DNA from 2 places in the Streptomyces sp. NPDC001770 genome. Region 2 is predicted to be linked to the other one. Evidence: riboswitches for the same ligand, from Rfam matches in the RefSeq annotation. Region 2 holds a riboswitch; the other holds the start of a gene.
The links. A riboswitch is a leader RNA that binds a small molecule or an ion and turns the genes downstream of it on or off. The one in region 2 is predicted to bind cobalamin.
Positions count from the first base shown of each region.

Region 1 (5,177 bases), on a different contig from region 2:
ACGGCCGCGCACCACGAGGTGCTGGACCCCGGAGACGTGCGCCGCGAGGGCCTCCTTGGACTCGGCCGCGCCGATGAAGCCGACCGGGACACCGATGACGGCGGCGGGCAGCGGGGCGCCCTCCTCGAGCATCTCCAGCAGCCGGAAGAGCGCGGTGGGCGCGTTGCCGATGGCGACGACCGAGCCCTCCAGCCGGTCCCGCCACAGCTCAAGGGCGGCGGCGCTGCGCGTGGTGCCCAGCTCGCGGGCCAGCCCGGGAACCGAGGGGTCGGAGAGGGTGCAGACGACCTCGTTCTCCGCGGGCAGCCGTTTGCGGGTGACTCCGCTGGCGACCATCGCCACGTCGCAGAGGATCGGGGCCCCGGCGCGGAGCGCGGCGCGGGCGTCGGCCACGGCGGTCGGGGAGAAGGCGAGGTCGCGTACGAGGTCGACCATGCCGCACGCGTGGATCATCCGGACCGCGACCTGGCTGACGTCGGCGGGCAGACCGGCGAGATCCGCCTCCGCGCGGATGGTGGCGAAGGACTGGCGGTAGATCGCCGGTCCGTCCTTCTCGTACTGATGCACAGTGCTGTCGCTTTCTTCGGTCGGGCACGGGCGGTCCTGTGCCGGGGCGTGGTCGGTTCGGTGGGTCGGGTGGGGCAGGTGGGACGCGTGTTCAGGGGCGCGGGCGGGTCAGGTACGGGTGTCCCGGGCCGCCGCCACCGCTGCGGCGAGCGCGGCCGGATCGTCCGGGACGGCCACCGGGGCGTCCCGCGACTCCCCCCGCACCCGCGCGATCCGGTGTCCCGCCGGGGTGGCGACGACGTCGATCCACTCCCCGTGGGGGTGGCCGCAGCGGCGTTCGCACCCGGACCAGTACACGGGCAGCCGCGCGCGTGGGGCGCGCGGTCCGAGCGCGGCCTCCGCCTCGGCCCGCACGTCGGCCAGCGACTTCGCGCAGCCGGGGCGCCCGACGCACGCGCCGACCCCGGCCCACGGAGATTCCGGCCCGGTCACCAGGCCGGCTTCGGCGAGTACGGCCAGGGCCTCCCGGGCGGCTTCGGCGGCCAGGTCCGGCACGACGACCCCGCGCCACGGGGTGCAGCGCAGCTCGCCGGAACCGAGGCGTTCCGCGGCCTCCACGAGCGTCCGCCACCGCGCGCCGGTCAGCCGCCCCATCGGTACCCCGGCGTGCAGCGCGACCGCGCCCCCGGGTCCGGTCACGGCCCCGGGCTCGGGGACCGCGGGGGTGGCAGGGCCGGGCGGTCCGTCGACGGTCAGTGGTACGAGCCCCGCGCGGCGGGCGGCCTCGGCGGGGAGGGCGGCGCGGGCGGCGTCGGGGAGGGCGGAGATCCGCCAGACGCCGGGGTCGGCCGCCAGGTCGAGGAAGGCCTCGGCGGCGAGCAGCGCGGCGCGCGGGGCCTCGTCGAAGGGGACGGGGAGGAGGGGGCCGCCGGGGCCGGTCCGGAGCAGCGCCCGGCCGCCGCCGACCGCGATCAGGGTGAGGTCGGCGCCCAGCGCGTCCACGTCACCCCGGCCGTCGTCGAGGGCGAAGAGGAAGCGGCCGGAGAGCGCGGCCGCCCGCTCGCTCCCGCAGAGCAAGGTGTCCAACCCGGTGAGCCAGGGGCGTATTTCGGGGCGTTTGGAGGTGTCGAGACCGGAGAGCGGGGAGGCGACGACGTTCCTGACGCGCTCGTGCCGCTCGGACGGCAACAGCCCCGCACGGCTCAGCAGTTCGGCGAGTTCGCCGCCGCACTCGGCTCCCAGCCCACGGAGTTGGAGGTTGCCGCGCGAGGTGAGGTGCAGTTCGCCGTCGCCGAGCCGCTCGGCCGCGGCCAGCAGGGTGCGTGCCTGAGCGGCGGTCAGCACCCCGCCGGGTATCCGTACGCGCGCCAGCGCACCGTCGTCCGCCCGGTGCAGCCGCAGCGTTCCCGGACAGGCGTCGCCGCCGGTCCGGGCGGTACCGGCGGCCGGGGAACCGGGCGAATCGGCGGTTGCGGACATGGCGGCGAGCATACCCACGTCCCCAGGAAGGTCACCGGAGCGCACATGTGACCTGTGCCGCCCCCCGGAGGCCCTCTGCCGTGGCGGAGACGCACACCCTAGGATGCTCACGGTGGACCATTCGGTCCGCCGACGCCAGACGGCGCCATGGGAGGAAGCCCGGTGAGATTCCGGCGCGGTCCCGCCACTGTGAGTACGTCCCGCTGACGCGGCCGTACGAGTCAGGAACTCCCGCCGTCCGACACCGCCCGGGGCGTGGACACCCCGAGGAAGGGCTGACTCGGCATGATCCTGCTCCTGTCGACCTCCGACACCGACCTGCTGAGCGCCCGCGCCTGCGAGGGCCCGGTCCGCTACCGCTACGCCAACCCCTCCCGGCTCCCGCTCGACCGGCTCCCGGCACTGCTCGACGGCGCCGGGCTCGTGGTGGTCCGCCTCCTCGGCGGGGTGCGTGCCTGGGAGGAGGGGCTCGACCAGGTCAGGGCCGCCGGCCTCCCGGTCGTCGTCCTCACCGGCGAGCAGGCTCCCGACGCCCAGCTGATGGCCGCGTCCACCGTCCCGATCGGCATCGCGGCCGAGGCCCACGCCTACCTCGCGCACGGCGGCCCGGAGAACCTCGGCCAGCTGGCCCGGTTCCTCTCCGACACCGTGCTGCTCACCGGCCACGGCTTCGAGCCGCCCGCCCCGGCCCCCGCCTGGGGCCCGCTGGAGCGGACCGCCCGCGAGCTTCCCGGGACCGCGCCCACGGTGGCGGTGCTCTACTACCGCGCCCACCACATGAGTGGCAACACCGCGTTCGTGGACGCGCTCTGCACTGCCGTGGAGGACGCCGGGGCCCGCGCGCTCCCGCTGTACGTGGCCTCGCTCCGTACCCCCGAACCCGGGCTGATCGACGCCCTGCGCGCGGCCGACGCGATCGTGACCACCGTCCTCGCGGCGGGCGGCACCCGTCCCGCCGAGGCGTCGGCGGGCGGCGACGACGAGTCCTGGGACGCGGGCGCCCTGACCGGGCTGGACGTACCGATCCTCCAGGCGCTCTGCCTGACCGGGTCGCGCGCCGCGTGGGAGGAGAACGACGAGGGCGTCTCCCCGCTGGACGCGGCCACCCAGATCGCGGTGCCGGAGTTCGACGGGCGCCTGATCACGGTGCCGTTCTCCTTCAAGGAGATCGACGCGGACGGCCTGCCCGCGTACGTCCCCGACCCCGAGCGCGCCGCCCGGGTCGCCGGGATCGCCGTCCGCCACGCCCGCCTGCGGCACATCCCGAACGCGGAGAAGCGGATCGCCCTGGTGCTCTCCGCGTACCCGACCAAGCACTCCCGCATCGGCAACGCGGTCGGCCTGGACACCCCCGCGAGCGCCGTCGCCCTGCTGCGCCGGCTGCGCGCCGAGGGGTACGACTTCGGGCCCGCGGACGGGATCCCGGGCCTGGTCTCCGGCGACGGCGACGAGCTGATCCACGCGCTGATCGAGGCGGGCGGCCACGACCAGGAGTGGCTGACCGAGGAGCAGCTGGCCGCCAACCCGGTCCGTATCCCGGCGGCCGACTACCGCCGCTGGTTCGCCACCCTCCCCGCCGAGCTGCGCACGGCGGTCGAGGAGCACTGGGGTCCGGCGCCCGGCGAGATGTTCGTGGACCGTTCGGCGAACCCGGAGGGCGACATCGTCCTCGCGGCGCTGCGGCGCGGCAATCTGCTGATCCTCATCCAGCCGCCGCGCGGCTTCGGTGAGAACCCGATCGCGATCTACCACGACCCCGACCTGCCGCCCTCGCACCACTACCTGGCCGCCTACCGCTGGATCGCCGCCACCGCCGAGGACGGCGGCTTCGGCGCCGACGCGATGATCCACCTCGGCAAGCACGGCAACCTGGAGTGGCTGCCCGGCAAGAACGCCGGGCTGTCCGCCGCCTGCGGACCGGACGCGGCCCTCGGCGACCTGCCGCTGGTCTACCCGTTCCTCGTCAACGACCCGGGCGAGGGCACCCAGGCCAAGCGCCGGGTGCACGCCACGCTCGTCGACCACCTGGTGCCGCCGATGGCCCGCGCCGACAGCTACGGCGACATCGCGCGCCTGGAACAACTCCTCGACGAGCACGCCCAGATCGCCGCGATGGACCCGGCGAAGCTGCCCGCGATCCGCGCCCAGATCTGGACGCTCATCCAGGCCGCGAAGCTCGACCACGACCTCGGGCTCGAAGACCGGCCCGAGGACGAGGGCTTCGACGAGTTCATCATGCATCTCGACGGCTGGCTCTGCGAGATCAAGGACGTCCAGATCCGCGACGGCCTGCACGTGCTGGGCAGTCCCCCGGCCGGGAACGACCGGGTCAACCTGGTCCTCGCGGTGCTTCGCGCCCGCCAGATCTGGGGCGGCACCGCGTCGCTCCCCGGGCTGCGCGAGGCGCTCGGCCTGGACGAGTCCGCCGCCACCCGCACCGCCGCCGACGAGATCGAGGAGCAGGCCCGCGCCCTGGTCCAGGCGATGGAGGACGCCGGATGGGACCCGTCCGCCGTCGCGGCCGTCGCCGCCGGCCTGGCGCCCGCCGTCGCCGACATCCTCGCCTTCGCCGCCACCGAGGTGGTGCCGCGCCTCGCCGCCACCACCGACGAACTCACCCACACCGTTCACGCGTTGAACGGTGGCTTCGTCCCTGCCGGGCCCTCCGGCTCGCCGCTGCGCGGGCTCGTCAACGTACTGCCGACCGGCCGGAACTTCTACTCCGTCGACCCGAAGGCCGTCCCCTCCAAGCTCGCCTGGGAGACCGGGCAGGCCCTCGCCGACTCGCTGCTGACCCGCTACCGCACCGACAACGGCGACTGGCCCTCCTCCGTCGGCCTCTCGCTCTGGGGCACCAGCGCGATGCGCACGGCGGGCGACGACATCGCCGAGGCGTTCGCGCTGCTCGGCATCCGCCCCGTATGGGACGACGCCTCGCGCCGCGTCACCGGACTGGAGCCCATCGCGTACGAGGAGTTGGGCCGCCCCCGCATCGATGTGACGCTCCGCATCTCCGGCTTCTTCCGGGACGCCTTCCCGCACACGGTGGGCCTGCTGGACGACGCCGTACGGCTCGCCGCCTCGCTCGACGAACCGGCCGAGCAGAACTACGTACGCGCCCACGCCCAGGCCGACCTCGCCGAGCACGGCGACGAACGCCGGGCCACCACCCGGATCTTCGGCTCGCGCCC
Region 1 covers NZ_JBSFFN010000008.1:17,307-22,483, reverse strand. Annotated here, with positions in the region: gene ACWCSV_RS09610 (precorrin-8X methylmutase) at 1-567, opposite strand, end outside; gene cobG (precorrin-3B synthase) at 676-1,998, opposite strand; cobalamin riboswitch at 2,092-2,239, shown strand; gene cobN (cobaltochelatase subunit CobN) at 2,272-5,177, shown strand, end outside.
Region 1: it holds a riboswitch for cobalamin, as region 2 does, so the genes downstream of both, cobN (cobaltochelatase subunit CobN) here and ACWCSV_RS17705 (ribonucleoside-diphosphate reductase subunit alpha) in region 2, are expected to answer to the same signal.

Region 2 (5,177 bases):
GCCCGCTGGCGCCGCGCCGACAACGAGCTGAGCCTGGACGAATGGGGCCTGGGCGGAAGATCGTTCGGGACCTGGGTGACCTGGTTCCTGCTCGGCGGCGACCTGTACACCGCGTACACCTTCGTCGCCGTCCCGGCGGCGATCTACGGCGCGGGGGCCTCGGGCTTCTTCGCCGTTCCGTACACGATCCTGGTGTACCCGCTGATCTTCACCTTCCTGCCGCGGCTCTGGTCCGTGTCGCACAAGCACGGGTACGTCACCACCTCCGACTTCGTCCGGGGCCGCTTCGGCTCGAAGGGCCTGTCGCTGGCGGTCGCGCTCACCGGCATCCTCGCCACGATGCCGTACATCGCCCTTCAGCTCGTCGGCATCCAGGCCGTGCTGGACGTCATGGGCGTCGGCGGCGGCGAGGACACCAACTGGTTCGTCAAGGACCTCCCGCTGCTGATCGCGTTCGCGGTGCTCGCCGCGTACACCTACTCCTCGGGCCTGCGCGCGCCCGCGCTGATCGCGTTCGTCAAGGACGGGCTGATCTACCTGGTCATCGCGGTGGCGATCATCTACATCCCGATCAAGCTGGGCGGCTTCGACGACATCTTCGCCGGGGCGAGCGCGAAGTTCTCCGCGGCCAACGAGGCGGCGGGCAAGCCGGTGGCCGGGGTGGTACCCGGGGTGAACGGGCAATGGGGTTACGCCACGCTGGCGTTGGGCTCCGCGCTGGCGCTCTTCATGTACCCGCACTCGATCACGGCGACGCTCTCCAGCCGCAGCCGTGAGGTGATCCGCCGCAACACCACCATCCTGCCGCTGTACTCGCTGATGCTCGGGCTGCTGGCCCTGCTCGGCTTCATGGCCATCGCGGCCGGGGTCAAGGTCAGCAACGGCCAGCTGGCCATCCCGCAGCTCTTCGAGAACATGTTCCCGGACTGGTTCGCCGGTGTGGCCTTCGCCGCCATCGGGATCGGCGCGCTGGTGCCCGCGGCCATCATGTCCATCGCCGCCGCGAACCTCTTCACCCGGAACATCTACAAGGAGTTCCTGAAACCGGACGCGACGCCCGAGCAGGAGACCAAGGTCTCCAAGCTGGTCTCGCTCCTGGTGAAGGTCGGCGCACTGGTCTTCGTGCTCACCATGGACAAGACGGTGGCCATCAACTTCCAGCTGCTGGGCGGGATCTGGATCCTCCAGACGATGCCGTCGCTGGTCGGCGGCCTCTTCACCCGGTGGTTCCACCGCTGGGCGCTCATCGCGGGCTGGGCGGTCGGCATGCTGTACGGCACCCTCGCCGCGTACGGCGTGGCCTCCCCGACCCAGAAGCACTTCGGCGGCTCGTCGAAGGAGATCCCGGGCATCGGCGAGATCGGCTACATCGGTCTCACCGCGTTCGTGCTGAACGTCGTGGTCGTGGTCGTGGTGACCTTCGTCCTCAACGCGCTCAAGGCCCCGGCGGGCATCGACGAGACCTCGCCGGAGGACTACACCGCGGACGTCGGCGACAAGGGCGTGCAGGCGGAGCTGCCGCCGGCCGTCGTGGGGGCGCCGGGCGGCCACTGACCCGGACCCGCCTGCCGAACCGTCCGCCGGGCCGTCGCGTCCTCCCCCAGTGGGAGGGGCGGCGGCCCGGCGGCGTACCCGCCCCGCGACCGGACCGCCCCCCGTACGTAAGGATGTGCTCATGACATCTCGCACCCGGCTGCGCGGCCTCTGGCCCGCTCTGCTGGTCCTCACCCTCGCCGGCTGCGGCACCGAGCACGCCGGCGCGGGCGGCGCGTCCCCCGCCGCGGACGTACCGGACCACGCCGAACTGGAGGCGCGGGCGACGGCCCTCCAGACCCGCGCGGACCGCGTGTACGTCACCGAGGTGGCCGGATACACCCTGGCGACGCAGTCGGTGGGCGTGCTCGGCGACGACGGCTTCGGCAGCTCCTACACGGACAGGAAGGGGCACGTGATCCAACTCGGTGTGGAGCGCGCCGACCACTCCCCCGCCGACTGCGGCAAGAAGCCGGTGGCCGACGGCTCGGCCGGCTACACCGTCTGCGAGCGCGAGGGCGAGAGCTGGTACAGCGCGACCGCCCTCGGCCACGCCTACGCCCGCACCGAGGGCGGCGTCTCCGTGACGGTCAGCGCCGGACTCCCCGGCGTGGACCGCGCCACCCTGCGCGAGGCGGCCGAAGCCGCCCACCCGGCGGACGACGCCGAACTCGACAGGATCCTCCCGCCCCTCGGCCAGGCCCCCGGCTCGCAGCCGATCGAGCGTGGCGACCTCCCGCCGGAGGGCGACGGGGCCCCGAACAACGAGGTGGGCGTGAGCGGTTGATCCTTCTCACGGACCGGCCTGTCCGCCCGTCCGCGCGGCGCGCAGAATGGCGGTCATGGACCTGACGATCAGAAGGGCCGAGCCGGAGGAGTACGCGCTCCTCGGCGAGATAACGGCCCAGGCGTACCTCGGCGACGGCCTGTTGAGCGGGGGCGAGGACGACCCGTATCTCGCCAGGCTGCGGGACGTGCCCGGCCGGGCCGCCGTGGCCGAGGTGCTGGTGGCCGCGGACGACACCGGCACCGTGCTCGGCGGGGTGACCTACGCCCCGCCCGGCAGCCCCATGTGCGACGTCGCGGCGGCGGACGAGGCGGAGTTCCGGATGCTCGCGGTGGGCAGGGCGGGGCGCGGCCGGGGAGCCGGGGAAGCGCTCGTACGGGCGTGCGCCGCGCGGGCCCGGGCCACCGCCGGGGTCACCGGACTCGCCCTGTCGACCCAGCCCGCCATGTCCGGGGCACACCGGATCTACCACCGGCTCGGCTTCACGCGCACCCCGGAACGCGACTGGCGGCCGGTGCCGGGCCTGACACTGCTCACCTACCGGCTGGACCTGGGCAGCGGCGGCTGAGAGACCCCGGCCCTGGCCGCACCCCCGTCCGGAACCCTCTCCGCCCCACCCCGGACGGGCCGCGGCCACGCCCCCGAAGGCCCGCCGCGCCCTCCCGCGTACCGGAACACCGCCCCGCACCGCCACAACATGTGGGGCGTTCTCGCGGCCCGGCCACCACATGTATGCTCGTCTCGCTGTCGTCGCAGGGGAATCCGGTGCGAATCCGGAACTGTCCCGCAACGGTGTGAACCGCGCGTTTCGCGCACCTTCGAGTCCGGCTACCTGCCGACAGCGCGTCCGGCTCACCCGAACCGGACGCCCGTACGTCCGGGCCTCGCGGATGGGCCGGTGGACGCCGTGTGCGGTGCTGCCCGTCTCCAGGTGGCGCGCCCCGCGGCCCTCACCTCCTCCCCCCGCCGGTCCAGAGCCGAGCGAGGGAGAGCACCACCGTGACCATCGCGCCCGCCGATCCGGCGTCCGTGCCCGCAGCCAGCGCAGCGACCGAGCCCGTCGACGGCCCCGGGACCGCGCTGCTGCGCACCCTGACCGCCCTCACCGCGGACCTGCCGGACACCGACCCGGGGAGGGTCGCCGCCGCCGCGCTGCGCGGCCGCAGCGCGCACGCCGACGAGGCGGAGCTGCTGACCCTGGCCACCGAGTCGGCCGCCGGCCTGATCGCGGAGGACCCCGCCTACTCGCGGCTCGCCGCCCGGCTCCTCACCCGCACCATCGCCGCCGAGGCGGCCGGTGAGGGCGCGGTGTCGTTCTCCGCGTCGGTCGCCGTCGGCCACCGCGAGGGCCTGATCGCGGACCGTACGGCAGCGTTCGTGACGCTGCACGCCGAGCGGCTGGACGCGCTGGTCGAGGAAGCCCTCACGGACGGCGCCGACGACCGGTTCGGCTACTTCGGCCTGCGCACCCTCTACAGCCGCTACCTGCTGCGCCACCCGCTCACCCGTCAGGTGGTGGAGATCCCGCAGCACTTCATGCTGCGGGTCGCGGCCGGGCTCGCCGAGGACGACTCGGCGCGCGCGGTGGACGAGGTCGCGGCGCTCTACGGGCTGATGAGCCGGCTGGACTACCTGCCCTCCTCCCCCACGCTCTTCAACTCGGGCACCCGCCACCCGCAGATGTCCTCCTGCTATCTGCTGGACTCCCCGCTGGACGAGCTGGACTCGATCTACGGCCGTTACCACGAGGTGGCGCGGCTCTCGAAGCACGCGGGCGGCATCGGTCTGTCGTTCTCGCGCATCCGCTCGCGCGGTTCGCTGATCCGGGGCACCAACGGGCTCTCCAACGGCATCGTGCCGTTCATGAAGACGCTGGACGCCTCCGTCGCGGCCGTCAACCAGGGCGGCCGGCGCAAGGGCGCCGCCGCGGTCTACCTGGAGACCTGGCACGCGGACATCGAGGAGTTCCTGGAGCTGCGGGACAACACCGGTGAGGACCAGCGGCGTACGCACAACCTGAACCTGGCGCACTGGATTCCCGACGAGTTCATGCGCCGGGTCGACGCCGACTCCAGCTGGTCGCTCTTCTCGCCCGCGGACGTGCCCGAGCTGGTCGACCTGTGGGGCGACGCCTTCGACGCCGCCTACCGGGCCGCCGAGGCGAAGGGCCTGGCCCGCCGGACGATCCCCGCGCGCGAGCTGTACGGCCGGATGATGCGCACCCTGGCGCAGACCGGCCAGGGCTGGATGACGTTCAAGGACGCCTCCAACCGCACCGCGAACCAGACCGCCGAGCCGGGCAGGGTCGTGCACTCCTCGAACCTCTGCACGGAGATCCTGGAGGTCACCGACGACGGCGAGACCGCCGTCTGCAACCTCGGCTCGGTCAACCTGGGTGCCTTCGTGGCGGACGGGACGATCGACTGGGAGCGGCTGGACGCCACCGTGCGCACGGCCGTGACCTTCCTGGACCGGGTCGTCGACATCAACTTCTACCCGACCGGGCAGTCCGGCCGGTCCAACGCCCGCTGGCGGCCGGTGGGTCTGGGCGCGATGGGTCTCCAGGACGTCTTCTTCCAGCTGCGGCTGCCGTTCGACTCCGCCGAGGCCCGCGAGCTCTCCACCCGCATCTCGGAGCGGATCATGCTCGCCGCGTACGAGGCCTCCTGCGACCTCGCCGAGAAGTCCGGGCCGCTGCCCGCGTGGAGCGAGACCCGGGCCGCGCGCGGGGTGCTGCACCCGGACCACTACGACACGGCGCCGGCCTGGCCGGAGCGGTGGGAGGCGCTGCGCGCCCGGATCGCGAAGACCGGGATGCGCAACTCGCTGCTGCTCGCCATCGCGCCGACCGCCACCA
Region 2 covers NZ_JBSFFN010000018.1:12,000-17,176, forward strand. Annotated here, with positions in the region: gene mctP (monocarboxylate uptake permease MctP) at 1-1,554, shown strand, start outside; gene ACWCSV_RS17695 (hypothetical protein) at 1,676-2,320, shown strand; gene ACWCSV_RS17700 (GNAT family N-acetyltransferase) at 2,376-2,888, shown strand; cobalamin riboswitch at 3,017-3,174, shown strand; gene ACWCSV_RS17705 (ribonucleoside-diphosphate reductase subunit alpha) at 3,320-5,177, shown strand, end outside.